DNA from 3 places in the Arthrobacter sp. KNU-44 genome. Region 1 is predicted to be linked to each of the others. Evidence: riboswitches for the same ligand, from Rfam matches in the RefSeq annotation. Region 1 holds a riboswitch; each other region holds the start of a gene.

Region 1 (5,590 bases):
TGATCGGCCAGGACGCCGTCAACACGGCGGTTGCCTTCGATGAAGGCGTCAACTTCACGGGTGTCGTGCTGTCAAAGCTCGACGGCGACGCGCGCGGTGGTGCCGCCCTCTCGGTTGCGTCGGTCACCGGAAAGCCGGTCATGTTCGCGTCCACCGGCGAAGGCCTCGACGACTTCGAACTGTTCCACCCGGACCGCATGGCTTCCCGCATCCTCGATATGGGTGACGTTCTCACCCTGATCGAGCAGGCCGAGAAGAACTGGGACAAGGATGAAGCGGCCCGGATGGCGAAGAAGTTCGCCGACCAGGAAGACTTCACCCTGGACGACTTCCTCGCCCAGATGCAGCAGATCCGCAACATGGGTTCCATGAAGAAGATGCTCATGATGATGCCGGGTGCGCAAAACATCCGCCAGCAGCTGGAGCAGTTCGACGAGCGTGAAATCGATCGCGTGGAGGCAATTGTCCGCTCCATGACCCCGCATGAGCGTTTGGCTCCGAAGATCATCAACGGTTCCCGTCGTGCCCGCATCGCCCGTGGTTCCGGTGTCCACGTCTCCGAGGTCAACGGCCTCCTGGAGCGTTTCGCGCAAGCCCAGAAGATGATGAAGAAGCTGGCCCAAGGCGGCGGAATGCCCGGGATGCCTGGCATGCCCGGACTCGGTGGTGGTTCCCGCAAGGCGAGCAAGAACGCACCCAAGAAGAAGGCCCGTTCCGGAAACCCCGCCAAGGCGGCCCAGGAATTGCGCGACGCCGAGAACAAGCGGGCGAACGCCGTTCGCACCGGCGCGGCTTTCGGCCAGGGTACCGGCGACTTCGACCCCTCCCAGCTGAACCTGCCCAAGGGCTTCGACAAGTTCCTCGGTAAGTAGCTATCCCACCCAACTAGCTAGCAGTAGGTGTCGTTTTGACGGCTCAGAACGGCATCAACTGCTAGTGAGTTGGGTTGTCAGCCCCGTGCCATAGGCTGGGGGAATGCAAAAGCAGCGCGTTGTGTTCGTCCATGGAGCAGGCACATTCGGCGCTGCCGCGTGGCCGAAACAGCACGGCATGGCGTTGGCGTACGATGCACTGTTCCTGAAACGCCACGGCTTTGATGCGCAGGCCGAGCCTCTGGAATCCGATGTTGCCGCCGACGTGGACATTATCCTGGAGTGCCTCGGAGGGCGGGAGGCCGCGTCAGGTTCCGGCCCCGCACGTGGAGGCCATATCGTAGCGCACTCCCAAGGCGCGATTTCAGCCATGTTGGCCGCGGTGGAGCGGCCCGACCTAGTCCGGTCCCTCGTGCTGGTGGAACCGGCTTGTCTTTCATTGACGGCTGAGTTGCCCGCTACCGCGGCTTACCGGGCACTCATGGAGCCGTTGTTCCGGATCCGGCACGAACTCAGCGATGACGATTACCAACGCGAATTCGTCCGGAGGGCGTTTTCCTCCGAGGCGGCCGTTCTCAGTACCCCGGAGGCCCGTCGTACCGCCCGACGCCTGCGGCTCCAGGCCCCGCCTTGGGAAGCGCCCCTGCATATCGTGCCCGGTGTCCCCACACTTGTCCTGACCGGTGGTTGGGAACCCCTTTACGAAGAGATCGCCGGCTACTTGCAGGAAACCGGTGCCCTCCACCGCGTTGCGGCTGGAGGACACCGGCCTCATGATTCAGTTGAAGGAGACCGGATGATCCGGTCCTTCATCGCGGATGTCAGCCGCGCCGGATCAGTGCAAGCTTCCTGATTAGTTCAGGCTTTCCGACGTCGCTCAACGTTTTCCTGCGGGAACCTCGAGCTCGGGCAAGTAGACCTTGCCGCCGGATGCCAGGAATTCCTCGCTCTTTTCGCGCATCCCGCTGTACATTTCCGCGATGGCCGCCTGGGAATCCGCCGAGCCGTATTCGTCGCGGATGTCCTGGCTGATGCGCATGGAGCAGAATTTCGGTCCGCACATGGAGCAGAAATGCGCCGTCTTGGCCGGTTCCGCCGGGAGCGTCTCGTCGTGGAACGCTTCGGCCGTGACCGGATCCAACGACAGCGCAAACTGGTCACGCCAGCGGAACTCGAAGCGGGCCTTGGACAGGGCATCGTCGCGTTCGTGGGCGCCGGGGTGTCCCTTCGCAAGGTCGGCTGCGTGGGCGGCGATTTTGTAGGTGATCACGCCCGTCTTGACGTCGTCCTTGTTGGGCAGGCCCAAGTGTTCCTTCGGGGTGACGTAGCAGAGCATCGCGGTTCCGTAGCGCGCGATCTCCGTGGCGCCGATAGCCGAAGTGATGTGGTCGTAGCCCGGTGCAACGTCGGTCACGAGCGGGCCGAGGGTGTAGAACGGTGCGCCGTCGCACAACTCCTGCTGCCGCTCGACGTTCTCGCGGACGAGGTGGAACGGGATGTGCCCGGGGCCCTCCACCATGACCTGCACGTCGTACTTCCACGCCCGCTTCGTGAGCTCCCCGAGCGTGTCGAGCTCGGCGAACTGCGCGGCGTCGTTGGCGTCCGCCGTCGCTCCCGGACGCAAGCCGTCACCCAGCGAGAACGCGACGTCGTACTTGGCGAATATTTCGCAGAGTTCGTCGAAGTGCGTGTAGAGGAAGTTTTCCTCGTGGTGGGCCAGGCACCAGCCGGCCATGATGGAGCCGCCGCGGGAAACGATGCCCGTCACGCGGTTGGCTGTCAGCGGAACGTAGCGCAGCAACACGCCGGCGTGGATGGTCATGTAGTCCACGCCCTGCTCGCACTGTTCAATGACGGTGTCGCGGAAGATCTCCCACGTGAGCTTGTTGGCTTCGCCGTTGACCTTCTCGAGGGCCTGGTAGATGGGCACGGTGCCGATCGGCACGGGGGAGTTGCGGATGATCCATTCGCGGGTGGTGTGGATGTCGTCGCCCGTGGACAGGTCCATCACTGTGTCGGCGCCCCATTGCGTGGCCCACTGCAACTTGTCCACTTCTTCGGCGATGGAGCTGGTGACAGCCGAGTTGCCGATATTGGCATTGATCTTCACCAAGAAGGCCTTGCCGATGATCATCGGTTCGGATTCGGGGTGGTTGATGTTGTTGGGGATGATGGCCCGGCCGGCGGCGACTTCGCTGCGGACGAGTTCCACATCGCAGTTTTCGCGAAGTGCAACGAACTGCATTTCGGGCGTCACGATGCCCTGCTTGGCGTAGTGCATCTGTGTCACGGTCTTGCCGTCGACGGCGCGGCGGGGCACCGGTTGTGCGCCCTTCCACTCTGCGGAGGCGGCGCCGCGGCGCACGGCCGACTTGCCGTCGTCGAGCAGGTTCCGTTCGCGGCCGCTGTAGGCCTCGGTGTCACCGCGGGCTTCGATCCACTCGCTCCGGAACGGCTCGAGGCCGACCACAGGATCACTCCCGGGCCCTGCAGTCCGGTACACCTGGAAAGGCGTGTTGGCCTCGCCGTTGGGGGACGGCTCCAGGGCGATTTCAGTCACCGGAACCCGGATTCCCGTCTCGGCATCCTCCAGGAACGCGAGGGAATGCGACTTGAGGGATTGTGTCACCTCTTGCGGCGATCCGTTTTGGATAGGGCTCAGCTGTGATTCTTTGGTGCTCAAAGGATTACTCACTTCCTTCGCCGGCATTACCCGGACAGGTTCAACGGTCGCAGGCTGCGTCAGCCTGATCTCAGCCCTTGCAAGGGCCCCCGTGTGGTCGTAGACGAAGCTACCACAGCAGAGAGCTCCTGAGACAGATGTGACCAGGACAGCTGTGACGGGGCCGGCGACGGCGTCGGAGTCTAGGGTGGAATCATGGCGGAAATCATCGAATTCAGCGGCACCGTCCTCACCGGGCCGGAGGAGGAACGTCGCGGCCTCTGGTCGGTCAACGGACGGTTGACCTTTCTGCGGCCTGCTGCCGCACCGGACGTCGTCCTGGCCGGATGGGTGCTGCCCGGCCTTGTCGATGCGCACTGCCATGTTGGCTTGGGCAAGGGCGGGGCCGTCGACGACGAGACTGCGCGCCTGCAGGCGACGGCGGACCGGGACGCCGGGACGCTCTTGATCCGCGACGCCGGATCCGCAAGCGACACGCGGTGGCTGCAGCGCCGCACGGACATGCCGAGAATCATCCGCGCGGGCAGGCATATCGCGAGGCAACGCCGTTATATCCCCGGGCTGGCCGAAGAAGTCGAGCCGGAGGATCTGGCGGAGGCGGTGCGCAAGCAGGCGCAGTCCGGAGACGGCTGGGTCAAGATCGTCGGGGACTGGATCGACCGCTCCGCCGGGGATCTCGGCCCGTCCTTTCCGGCCGCCATCGTCAAGGACGCCGTCGCCGCGGCACACGACGAGGGAGCCAGGGTAACTGCCCATTGCTTCGCCGAAGGGACTATCGACGACATGCTCGACGCCGGCATCGACTGCATCGAGCACGCCACCGGCCTCCTGCCGCACCATATTCCCCGGCTGTTGGACCAGGATGTGCCGATTGTCCCCACCCTCATCAACATTGCGACCTTTCCGGACATCTCGAAGCAGGCGGAAGCGAAGTTCCCGCGATACGCCGCCCACATGACCATGCTGTGGGAGCGCAGGCATGAACGCGTCGCCGAGGCATTCGACGCCGGAGTGCGGGTGTACGCCGGGACAGATGCCGGCAGCGTCATCAAGCACGGCCGGATCGGTGAGGAAATCCTGGAATTGCATCGCGCGGGCCTTCCGGCGGCCGCCGCCCTCGATGCCGCCTGCTGGTCCGCACGCGAGTGGCTGGGGGCCGACGCCATCAGCGAAGGTGCCAGTGCCGACGTCGTGCTCTACGCAAACGATCCCCGCGCGTCCCTTGAGGTGGTGCTGAATCCGCGATGCACCGTGCTGAGGGGACATATTTCAGGGAACGCCGGGCATTAGGAATAAATTGAAGCTTCAAGTAATTTAGATAGATAGAGGTAGCCGAAGGGCGGCGCCACAAAAAGCCGGGAGTTTAACATGACCATCGCATCCAGCCAGGATCTCCTTCCTGCCGAACTCACCATGGGTACTGTCATGCTCAAAGTGGGGGACATGAAGCTCATGGGCGACTACTACCAGCGGGCGCTGGGGCTGGACGTGGTCGCCGAACAGGATGGCGGGCTCTATTTCGGCAGGCTCGGCAAGCCGTTGGTGCACCTCGCGCCGGCGTCCGGGCTCCAGATTCCGGGTCGCGGGGAGGCCGGACTGTTCCACACGGCTCTGCTGTTCGAAGACCAATCCTCGCTCGCCGCGACTGTTGCCTCCGCCGCGCAATACGAGCCCCACGCTTTCGTCGGCAGTGCGGACCACCTGGTCAGCGAGGCCTTCTACTTCACCGACCCTGAGGGCAACGGCATTGAGCTCTACTACGACAAACCCCGCGAAGGCTGGGAGTGGAACGGCAGTTCGGTCGTCATGGACAGCCTGCCGCTCCCGCCGCAGCGCTACCTCCAGCAATACCTGAGCGAAGCCGCGGTCGCGGGCCAGCACGAGGCCGGCGCCGGCGTCGGGCATGTCCACCTCCAGGTGGGCGACGTGCGGACCGCCCATGATTTCTACGTCGACACCCTGGGCTTCGAGCAGACCGCCGGCTGGCACGGTCAGGCCTTGTTTGTCTCCGCGGGCGGCTACCACCACCACATGG
Region 2 (5,590 bases), 1.3 Mb from region 1:
GTGTTCGGTGCGCTGATCGCAGTGGTGGTAGCCAGGGTCTTCTACTTGCCTCCTGTGGAGCTCAGCGGGCGATTCAATGTGCTGCGCGCCATTCCTTTCGCCGGGGTGTTCCTTGCCAAAGTGGTGGCCGCGAGCTTCCAAGTCATGTACCTCGCGGTATTCCGGGGGCCTTCGGTAACCAATGCCGTGGTCGCGGTTCCCCTGCGTAGCCATTCCGACCTCATAATGACCGCCACAGGCCACGTGATTTCGCTGATTCCGGGTTCCTTGGTGGTGGAGGTGGATCGCTCAACGTCCACGCTCTATATCCACGGGCTCAATGTCCGCAACGATGTGGACACCGCCAAGCTGCGCAAGGAAGTCCAGGACACGGAGGCCTCGCTGATCCGGATCATGGGTACCCGAGCGGAAATGGACGCACTCCAGGCCGAAGGCTGGCCTGCGACGAGGGGAGTTGGCTCATGAAAGACATCGTGCTGATCGTCACGGCGGTGATTCTCAGCCTCGCGGCGGCAGGCGCGATCTACCGGATCGCCGTCGGGCCGTCCCTGCTGGACCGGGTGCTTGCCTCGGACGTCCTGCTCGCCATACTGGGCGCCGCGCTGGCCATCGACATGGCCGTCAACAGGCACCTCAACAACCTCGTGCTGCTCGTCGCGCTGACGCTGATCGGGTTCGTTGGCTCGGTGACGGTGGCCCGCTTCGTGGCCGACCGAAGGGGACAGGTCAATGACTCCTAATGCCACCGGAGTTGACGCAGTGATCGATGCGGTCACCGCAGTGCTGCTGATTGTTGGTGCGCTGATGTCATTGGGCGCGGCAATCGGCCTGTTGCGGTTCCCGGACCTCATGAGCCGCATGCACGCGGCCACCAAGCCGCAAGTGTTGGGGCTGTTCCTCGTCTTGGCGGCCATCGGGCTGCAGATGCGCGAATGGTGGGTGTGGCCGATCCTGGCGGTGGCCTGGATCTTCCAGCTGCTGACCGTGCCCGTATCCGCACACATGGTGGGCCGCGCAGGCTACCGGACCAAGCACCTCCACCGCGAGTTGCTGAGCATAGACGAACTTGAGGCCGTGGTGCTGCGGGCTGCCGGTCAACGGGCAGCGGAGAAAGCTCAGGAAACGGGACCGGCAATGCCCCACACCGGGAACGGCGGGAGCCCAGCGGCGAACGGCCGGGACGGCGGGCCGTCAGCCTAGACGATGTCCTGCGTCTTCGAGAAACGCGAGATGGCGCGCTGTGTACTGCGGCTTGCGAAAACCTGGATGACTGCGCTGACGGTCGCCGAAATCAGCGCAAAGGTCAGCGCCGAGCGCAGGCTTGCCTCCATGTCGTCGTGACCCTTGGGAGGCTTCTTGCCGGTGGACTTTTCCCACAACGCATTGACGATCTTGGTGCCGACAAAGCCTGCGCCGATGCTGACGCCAGTGCCGAGCAGCTTGATGAGGAGGTTCATTCCGGGACTCCTTGCGGGAGGAAACAGGACCGTCCCCAGCCTAACCCCACTTCAGGGCAGTTCCGGAGCAACGGTTGGGGATTGGCGCCTCAGCCGGAAGAACTCCTCCAAAGCTCCAGGCTTTGGACGGACGGGCACGATGTCACGGTCCTCGGCCAGTATCGCTTCCACCGTGCCGAGAGCGAGGAGCTCATCCAGCAGCGCCAACGTGGGCGGCATGAGCTTAAGGGTTCCGGCGGCTTCGGCATCCAGGATCCCGCGGACCGGCATCCACAAGGACGATGACGCTTCCGTGGTTTGGTGCCTTGGTTCGGCACCGGAAAGCGGGCAGGCAAGGTAGAAGTATGTGTCGAAGCGCTTGGGCTGGTCTGCGGGGGTGACCCAGTTGGCCCACGGGCGGAGGGTGGCGGCGTCGAGCTTCAGCCCGGCCTCTTCGAACACCTCGCGCTGTGCGGCCGCCAGCACCCGGCCGGCGTTGAACCGGGCCGAAGCGGGCTCGACGGCGATGCTGCTCCGGTGCCATGCGGCGGTGTGCCGCTCGACGACGTCGTCCTCGAAGTCCCAGCCGGAGCTGTCCGCCTGGTCCACTCGTCCCCCGGGGAAGACGACCATGCCCGCGGCGAAATCCATCGTGGTCACGCGGTGCTGCACGAACACCTCCAGGCCGCGCCCGGCATCCGCCGGAACCTCCGGGTCTGACTGAACCGTGTGAACGGGGGCCTCGCGGACCAGGATCACGCTCGCGGCGAGCCTAGGTTCGGCCACCGTGGTGCTGTTCGCTTCGTCAATGCCTGCCAAGACCGCTCCTTTGCCCGCGTTGCGTCACATTCTGCTGGATCATTCTCCCAGCTTCTGCGCCCGCCCGCGCCATTCCGGGCCCTGCCCGCGTCCGGCCGGCGAGTGATCCAGCAGAATCCGTCGTGTGACCGTTCCGCGTAGGCCAGCACAGCGCCCGCAACCCCGCCAAGGTGTAAACTGAACCACGCCCAAAAGGGTGGATTGATAACGACAGGGGAGCGCCGCCGTCGGGCTCGCAGCAATGCGGTACGGATGACGGGCGCTGAGAGTGCGGACAGCCGCAGACCCTCGAACCTGATCCGGCTAGTACCGGCGCAAGGGAGTCGAGTTCTCATAGTGTCCGGACCGGCGCGGCGGAAGCCGCTCGCAGGCAACCGGAAACACTTTCCCCTCCTGTTCCTCAGGAGGACAAAATGACTGGTATTTCTGCAAGGCCGGGCCTCACCAAGCCTGGTTACAACTGGCGCGTCGTGGACATCGTCGTGGCGGCACTGATCTCGATCGCCGGTGGCGTGATCTTCTGGGCATGGGACCAGATGGCTCTGGTTGCTACGCCTATGTCTGCCGGCTACCCGCCGCTGAGCGGCCTGATCGCCGGTGGCTGGATGATTCCGGCAGTGCTGGGCATGCTCATCGTCCGCAAGCCCGGTGCGGCAATTTTCTGCGAGACGGTGGCCGCCACCAGTGAGCTCATCATGGGTTCGCAGTACGGCACCACGGTCCTGATCTCGGGCCTGCTCCAGGGTCTCGGCGCGGAACTCATCTTCCTGGCCTTCATGTACAAGAAGTTCAACCTGCCGGTGTCCCTGCTGGCCGGTGCCGGCGCGGGCCTGTTCTGTGGTTTGAACGACTCCTTCCTGCCGTGGGGCTGGAACATCGCCTACGAACCCGTCGACAAGCTCGCGTACATCGTGTTCTGCACGATCTCCGGTGCCGTCATTGCCGGAGCCCTGTCCTGGATCGCGACCCGCGGCCTGGCCAAGACCGGTGTCCTGAGCGCGTTCGCGTCCCGCAAGGCCGCCTCGGAGCCCGTCTTTTCCTGATGCCCAGTCCTGATTCCGGCACCCCTGCTACTGTGCGACCCGCCGCCATTTCCGCGCAAGGCTGGGGCTGGCGGCACGCTGGCCGCACCACGCAGGCCATCCACGCCCTCGACCTGGACATCCGCCCAGGCGAGCGTGTGCTCCTGCTCGGCCCCTCGGGCGCGGGCAAGTCGACGCTCCTGCACGCCTTGGCGGGCGTATTGGGCGAGGAAGGTGACGACGCCGACGAGACCGGCTCGTTGCTGGTGGACGGCGTTTCGCCGAAGGCCCAGCGGGGCCGTGCCGGACTCATGCAACAGGACCCCGAAACCCAGGTGGTGCTTTCCCGGTTGGGCGACGACGTCGCGTTCGGCGCCGAGAACCTTTGCGTGCCGCGGGAAGAGATCTGGACGCGGGTCCATGAAGCGCTCGACGACGTCGGGCTGCGGAATAGTGCGAGCGGCAACTTTGCGCTCGACCACCCGACCTCGGCCCTCTCGGGCGGGCAGAAGCAGCGCCTTGCGCTCGCCGGCATCCTGGCGATGCGGCCCGGCTTGATCCTCCTGGACGAGCCGACCGCCAACCTGGACCCCGCTGGCGTACTGGAGGTCCGCGATGCCGTCGCCCGCTGCCTGGACAAGACCGGCGCCACGTTGGTGGTGGTGGAGCACCGGGTCTCGGTTTGGAAAGACCTCGTGGACCGGATCGTGGTGCTCCAGCCGGGCAGCTCCTCGTCCGCGGGAGGGTCGACGCCTGCGGTGCTTCTGGACGGCGATCCGGACACGGTTCTGGCTCAAGCAAGGGACATGCTCATTGCTGCGGGCGTGTGGGTGCCCGGGTACGTGCCGGCCACCCGGCCACGTTCAGGAACAGGCTATGGCTCGGGGGCCGGCCCCCGGAACGCTGGGGAGCTGCTGCTCGCCACGCAGGAGCTCGCGGTGTCCCGCGAACGGCCACGGCGCCGCGGGTTCAAAACCATCCCGCCCCTTCCTGTGCAGTCCGGACTCGACGCCGAAGTGCTCGCCGGGCAGGCACTGACCATCACCGGTCCCAACGGCGCCGGAAAATCGACCTTCGCGTTGACCCTCGCGGGCTTGTTGGCGCCGGTGTCCGGCACGGTGACTGCCGCCGTCGGGCTCAGCGACGGCGCTGGTAACGACCCCTTCAAGTGGAAGGCCCAGCAGCTGATCTCCCGCATAGGGACCGTGTTCCAGGAGCCTGAGCACCAGTTCGTGACCGGCCGCGTGCTCGACGAGCTCATGTTCGGCCCCAAACACCTTGGCCATGGAGAGGAACGGGTGGACGAATTGCTGGAACGGCTGCGCCTGGGGCATCTCGTGGACGCCAACCCGTACACGCTCTCCGGTGGCGAAAAGCGCCGGCTGTCCGTGGCCACAGTGCTCGCCGCGCACCCACGCGTCCTGGTGCTGGACGAACCCACCTTCGGCCAGGACGCGAACACTTGGGCCGAGCTTGCGTCGTTCCTGTCTGAACTGCTCGACGCCGGCACCTCGGTGGTTTCCGTGACCCATGACCGGGAGTTCAGCTCCGTCCTGGGCGGCACCGAGATGCGGCTCGAGCCTGCGTTCCAAGGCGGGGCCCGGCAGGAAGCGGGTGCGGCATGAGGGAAACCCTGACCCTGCGAGGCAACAATGCACTCCTGACGCGCGCGAATCCGCTGGCCAAGTTCGTGTCGGTCTTCCTGATCACCCTGGTGTTGGCGCTGTCCATCGACCTGGTGTCAGCTTCGACGGCGCTCATCGGCGAACTGGCGTTGTTCCCCCTCGCGGGGCTCACCGTGCGCTTGCTGTGGCAGCGCGGCTGGCCCTTGATTATCGCGGCCGCGCTTGGAGGCTGGAGCACCGCGATCCTGTCGGCGGACAGCGGAAGGATACTGCTCGACGTCGGGATCTGGTCTATCAGCGAAGGCTCGCTTCAGCTGGGACTCGGGTTCATGCTGCGCGGCCTTGCCATAGCGTTGCCGGCCATTCTCCTGATGAGTTGCACCGATCCGACGGACCTTGCCGATGCCCTGGCGCAGAAGGCGAAACTGCCGCACCGTTTTGTCTTGGGCACTTTGGCCGCGCTGCGGCTCGTGGGACTCATGGCGGAGGAGTGGCAGACGATCGGCATGGCACGGCGCGCGCGGGGTGTCGGCTCGCATGGGAGCCCGCCGCAACGGTTCAAGGCCATGCTCGGCCAAAGCTTCGGTTTGTTGGTGCAGGCGATCCGTCGCGCGTCCCGCTTGGCTGTGACTATGGAGGCCAGAGGCTTCGGCGGCGGACGGCGGACTTGGGCGCGCGAATCCTCCTA
Region 3 (5,590 bases), 360 kb from region 1:
TGGCAACGGTGGTGAGTTCGGTGCCCGAGGCCAGCAACGCCGCCCCCAGGCCGTCCAGGCTCGGGGCTCCGCCGGTGCCCATGATGAGGCGAGAGCCGAACTCGACACCGTCGATCACCAGGGCGTCGGTTCGGGTGCTTGCTTCGTGTGTGCTTGCTGTCGTCATGGTTCAGCCTCCCTGTACTGCGGTAACGATTTCGAGTTCGTCGCCCTCTGCGAGCGCGGTGGCAGCCCACTGGCTGCGCGGGACCACTTCGGAATTGCGTGCGACGGCGACGCCGATCTTGCGTCCGTCAGCCGCCTGGCCGCTGGAGTCCACAACACGTCCGGTGACGTGGCTGACGAGGGTGGTGACAGACGCGTCGTCGCTCAGTGTGTGGTCTGCGCCGTTCAATTTGATGTTCATGCGTGGTCCTTCGGAAGGGGATTTGAGGTACCGGCCGATGGGCCGTCTGTTGAGGCCCGTGCCGCTGAAAGCTGGTGGGAGAAGCGGTCCGGGCGGAATTTGTTCCACCGGGGATCCGCGGTGCCGTCCATGAGCCCGACGCAGATCTTCGCCGCTGCCGGAGTGAGGAGTACGCCGTGGCGGAAGAAGCCGCTGGCCACGATGAGGCCGGGCACGGTTCTTTCGCGACCTTCCACGCGGCCCAGCAGCGGTGCATTGTCCGGAGTGCCCGGGCGCACTCGGGCAGTTGCTTCCAGAAGTTCCAGTTCGGCCACAGCCGGGACAAGTACCTGGGCGTCGCGGAGCAATTGGTACACACCACCGGCTGACACCGGGTTGGCCGATCCCCCGGACGCCGACAAGCCGTCTTCACGTTGCGTCGCGCCGATCACCACCGTCCCGTCGTCGCGGGGCACGATATAGACGGGCACTCCGCGCACCATTCCCCGGACCGTGGCGGTGACCAGGGGTTGCAGGTGCTCCGGGACGCGCAACCGCAGTATGTCGCCATAGACCGGACGCAGCGGGAGTGACAATCCCTCCGGCAGGCCGTTCAAGCGGGCGGCATCCAGTCCGTTGGCTACCACTGTTTCCGTGGCGAGCACTTCGATTCCTGAGCCGAGCACGGCCCCGACGACGCGCCCGTCCTCCCACAGGAGGCCCGCCGCAGTGTCGTGGATCGCAAAACCGTCATCGGCCCCCGGAATCCAGCTGGAATCGCCGGGCTGGTGGTCTGCCAGCGCGCCCAGAATCGCGGCCGAAAGCCGGCGTGGATCCACTTGGTGGTCGCCCGGGATGTCGAAGGCGCAGGAAATCTGCGGGCTCAGCAGCGGCTCACGCTCCCGCGCCTCGCGCAACCGCACGGATTCCACCACCAGGCCATTGGCCAGCTGGACATCCCGGAGATCGGCGAGCGCCCGGCGGTCCGCAGCGTCCGCGCCGACGGCGAGGGTCGGCGTCGTACGGTAACCCGTGCTGCGGCCGATGCTCGAGCCGGTCACATTGCGTTCGAAGTCCGGCCACAATACCGACGATTCGAGCATTAGCTCCAGGAGGTCCTCTTCCTGGTAGTGCAATTCGCTGACCGGCGCCAGCATTCCCGCCGCCGCGAACGTAGCGCCGCTGGCTGGTGCGGGATCGATGAGGGCAACCGAACGGCCGGATCTGCGGGCTTCCCACGCGATGCCGAGGCCAATGACACCGCCCCCGATCACCGCGACATCCGCGCGCAGGGGTTCGTGCTGGCTGTTCACTTCGTCCATGGAGTCCTTCCCTACGCCGGTATTAGCCGGATCAGGTCAAGCGGTCGGCGCTGAAGCCCTCTCAGCCGCGCGGCGATTGTGACTGCCGCCGCGGCTCCCGCGGTACCTGCCCAGTTTAGAGGAACTACTCTGTTTCCATGACCCAGCACGATGTCCACACCACCGCCCGCCTGTACCTCTGCACCGACGCCCGCAAACCACAGGGTGATTTTGAGCAGTTTGTCGATGCCGCATTCGAAGGCGGCGTGGACATCATCCAGCTGCGCGACAAGACGATTGAAGCGGCGGAAGAACTCGAACTCCTGGAGATCCTGCAATCCGTGGCCCATCGTCACGGCCGTCTCTGGGCAGTCAACGACCGCGCGGACGTAGCATCCCTCTCCGGCGCGCCGGTGTTCCATATCGGCCAAAAGGACATTCCGCTGCGCTCTGCCCGGAAATTGCTCCACGACCCCACCATCATCGGCCTCTCCACGCACACGCCGGAACAGATTGACGCCGCCATCGCCGCGTCGCCTGGCCGCAGCGGCCTGGACTACTTCTGCGTCGGGCCGGTGTGGGCCACCCCCACGAAGCCGGGACGCTCCGCCGTCGGGCTCGATCTGGTGAAGTACGCTGCCAACGCGGTGAAGCAGGCAGACGAAGAGACCGTCGGGGGCGTCGTGCTCCCCTGGTTTGCGATCGGCGGGATCGATCTCGGCAACGTGGAAGAGGTAGTTAGGGCCGGCGCCAGCCGCATCGTGGTGGTGCGGGCAATCACCGAAGCGCAGGATCCGACGGCAGCTGCCCAGGCGCTCCTGGCTGCCCTGGACGCAGCGGCGGCCTAGCGAGACGCCGCGAGATTTTGGAGTTACCCTGACTTTCGTGTCACACCAGCGGATAGCCCCGAATGTCAGCGAAACGTCGAACCAGCTTGCGGAAGCGCTGGCGGCGCTGCGGACTGAACTCGAGCTGCCCGCAGGTTATCCCGCTGAAGCGCTGCGCGACGCTGAAGCCGCGGTTTCCGGACACGCCCTGCCGGCGCAGGACTTCACGGATGTTCCATTCATCACGATCGACCCGGCTTCTTCCACGGATCTCGACCAGGCCCTCTTTATAGACAGGTCCGGCGATGGTTACAGGGTTTTCTACGCCATCTCCGATGTGCCCTCCTTTGTACCCCCGGGAGGAGCGCTCGACGCCGAGACCCGCCACCGCGGGCAAACGTACTATGCCCCGGACGGCCGCATACCGCTGCACCCCGAGATCATCAGCGAGCATGCCGGAAGCCTGTTGGCCGGCCAGACGTGCGGCGCGTTCGTGTGGGACTTCGAACTCGATGCCGAGGCAGAGTTCCGCACCGTCTCCGTGCGTCGGGCAAGCGTACGCAGCCGCGCCAAACTCAGCTACAAGGGTGTGCAGGCGGAGATCGATTCCGGAAGGGCTGATCCCATCCTGCAGCTGCTCAAGGAGGTCGGGCTCAAGCGGGTGGAACTCGAACGCCGCCGCGGCGGCGCAAGCCTGAACATGCCTGAACAGGAAATCGTCCAACTGCCCGACGGCGGGGGGTACAGGATCGTCGCAGCCCCCTCGCTGCCGGTTGAGGACTGGAACGCCCAGATTTCGCTCATGACCGGGATGGCCGCCGCCCAGCTGATGCTCGATGGCAAAGTGGGGATTTTGCGCACCATGCCGGCCCCCGATGAGCGCTCGCTGCTCCATTTCAAACGGCAAACGGGGGCGCTCGGCAAGCCCTGGACCGAGGGGACGAGCTATGGAGCGTACCTGCGGACCCTCGATGCCAAGGACCCCCGGCAACTGGCCATCCTCCATTCAGCAGGGCTGCTTTTCCGTGGTGCCGGCTACACACCCTTCGACGGCGAGGTACCGGGCAGCGTCATGCAGTCAGCCATCGGGGCACCCTATGCCCACACCACCGCGCCGTTGCGCCGGCTTGTCGATCGTTTTGTGCTGGTCATCTGCGAAGCTCTGAGTAATGGAACAGAGATCCCTGCATGGGCCCGGAATGCTTTGCCGACCCTGCCGGTGATCATGGCGTCTTCCGACCAGCTTGCCGCCAAAATGGAACGCCTGGCCTTGGACACGGTGGAGGCAGCGCTCCTGGTGAACCACATCGGACAGGAATTCGACGCCGTAGTGATTTCCGGATCGAAGCCCGCCAAGAACAACGGAAACGGTAACGGGAACAGCGCCAATGGCAACAACGGTAATGGCAATGGGAACGGAGCCCCGCACGGCCCCTACGGCATCGTCCAGATCGCCGAGCCGGCAGTCACCGCTCGTTGCGACGGCGAAATGGAGTCGGGCACTAAGGTCCGTGTGAAACTGCTGGACGCGGACATTGCAACCCGCCAAATCACCTTCGAACTGATCCCGTAGCGCACTCCGTTCGCAGGCCCGGGACCGGGATCCGGGGATTATCGCGCCCAGACGTTAGACTGAGTGAGTAGTAATGGATGCCCGGTCGTTGATTCAGTTAATTTTTTGACATCAACAAGCCCGCCCCTACGCGATCTTGAGATACACCAACTGGTCCCCAGTGCCAGTATTTAGATAGCCCGCGATCGGCTTCCACTGGATTTGCTTGCGCCCATCCGTGCTCCGGAACGGCCCTGCCACAACCGTTGAGCACGCAGCGCAGCCCAAATGAATAAGGAAAACTCCACTGTGAGTGAATTGCACACCCATGAAGTTCTGACCGACGGAACCGAAACAATCGAACCCGAGGAAACCATTTCCTCGGACGAAACACCCCACGAGATCGCAGAAAAGACCTTCGCCGACTACAACGTCCGCGCCGACATCGTTGAGTCCCTCGCCGACGCCGGAATCACCCACCCGTTCCCCATCCAGTCCATGACGCTCCCGGTCGCCCTAGGCGGTCACGACATCATCGGCCAGGCTAAGACCGGTACTGGAAAGACTCTCGGATTCGGCATTCCGGCACTGCAGCGGGTCGTCGGACCGGACGACGCCGGGCACGACAAGCTCGCTGTCCCGGGTGCACCCCAGGCCCTCGTGATTGTTCCTACTCGCGAACTCGCCGTTCAGGTGGCCAACGATCTCCAGACGGCGTCCCGGAAGCGCAACGCCCGCATCGCCACCATCTATGGCGGCCGCGCATATGAGCCCCAGATCGAAGCCCTGCAAAAGGGCGTCGAGGTTGTTGTCGGCACTCCCGGCCGTCTGATCGACCTCTACAAGCAGAAGCACCTGAACCTCAAGAACGTTCGCATGGTGATTCTCGACGAAGCAGACGAGATGCTTGACCTCGGCTTCCTTCCGGACGTCGAGACCCTGATTGCCGGCACACCCGCCGTCCGCCAGACCCTGCTCTTCTCGGCCACCATGCCTGGCCCGGTCATCGCCATGGCGCGCCGCTACATGACGCAGCCCACGCACATCCGTGCCGCCGACCCGGACGACGAAGGCCTGACCAAGCGCGACATCCGCCAGCTCATCTACCGTGCCCACAGCATGGACAAGGTCGAGGTCGTCGCCCGCATTCTGCAGGCCCGCGGCCGCGGCCGGACCATCATCTTCACCAAGACCAAGCGCACCGCAGCCAAGGTTGCCGAGGAACTCGTGGACCGCGGCTTCGCAGCCGCCGCCATCCACGGTGACCTGGGCCAGGGCGCCCGCGAGCAGGCTCTCCGCGCCTTCCGCAACAACAAGGTGGACGTCCTCGTGGCCACCGACGTCGCCGCCCGCGGCATCGACGTCGATGACGTCACGCACGTGATCAACTACCAATGCGTCGAAGACGAAAAGATCTACTTGCACCGCGTTGGCCGCACCGGCCGCGCAGGCAACAAGGGCACGGCCGTGACGTTCGTCGATTGGGACGACATGCCGCGCTGGGGCCTGATCAACAAGGCGCTGG

The links. A riboswitch is a leader RNA that binds a small molecule or an ion and turns the genes downstream of it on or off. The one in region 1 is predicted to bind thiamine pyrophosphate.
Region 2: linked by a shared signal. The riboswitch ahead of ACSVHC_RS12925 (ECF transporter S component) and the one ahead of thiC (phosphomethylpyrimidine synthase ThiC) in region 1 are both predicted to bind thiamine pyrophosphate.
Region 3: linked by a shared signal. The riboswitch ahead of thiO (glycine oxidase ThiO) and the one ahead of thiC (phosphomethylpyrimidine synthase ThiC) in region 1 are both predicted to bind thiamine pyrophosphate.

Annotation. Positions count from the first base shown of each region.
Region 1 covers NZ_JBPXNG010000002.1:3,871,437-3,877,026, forward strand. Annotated here, with positions in the region: gene ffh (signal recognition particle protein) at 1-872, shown strand, start outside; gene ACSVHC_RS19160 (alpha/beta fold hydrolase) at 976-1,725, shown strand; gene thiC (phosphomethylpyrimidine synthase ThiC) at 1,750-3,555, opposite strand; TPP riboswitch at 3,551-3,658, opposite strand; gene ACSVHC_RS19170 (amidohydrolase family protein) at 3,751-4,845, shown strand; gene ACSVHC_RS19175 (VOC family protein) at 4,924-5,590, shown strand, end outside.
Region 2 covers NZ_JBPXNG010000002.1:2,548,435-2,554,024, forward strand. Annotated here, with positions in the region: gene ACSVHC_RS12900 (Na+/H+ antiporter subunit E) at 1-465, shown strand, start outside; gene ACSVHC_RS12905 (monovalent cation/H+ antiporter complex subunit F) at 462-740, shown strand; gene mnhG (monovalent cation/H(+) antiporter subunit G) at 730-1,200, shown strand; gene ACSVHC_RS12915 (DUF4235 domain-containing protein) at 1,197-1,457, opposite strand; gene ACSVHC_RS12920 (NUDIX hydrolase) at 1,509-2,255, opposite strand; TPP riboswitch at 2,458-2,594, shown strand; gene ACSVHC_RS12925 (ECF transporter S component) at 2,669-3,298, shown strand; gene ACSVHC_RS12930 (ABC transporter ATP-binding protein) at 3,298-4,902, shown strand; gene ACSVHC_RS12935 (energy-coupling factor transporter transmembrane component T family protein) at 4,899-5,590, shown strand, end outside.
Region 3 covers NZ_JBPXNG010000002.1:3,510,745-3,516,334, reverse strand. Annotated here, with positions in the region: gene ACSVHC_RS17535 (thiazole synthase) at 1-166, opposite strand, end outside; gene thiS (sulfur carrier protein ThiS) at 170-406, opposite strand; gene thiO (glycine oxidase ThiO) at 403-1,707, opposite strand; TPP riboswitch at 1,699-1,818, opposite strand; gene thiE (thiamine phosphate synthase) at 1,845-2,534, shown strand; gene ACSVHC_RS17515 (RNB domain-containing ribonuclease) at 2,572-4,086, shown strand; gene ACSVHC_RS17510 (DEAD/DEAH box helicase) at 4,375-5,590, shown strand, end outside.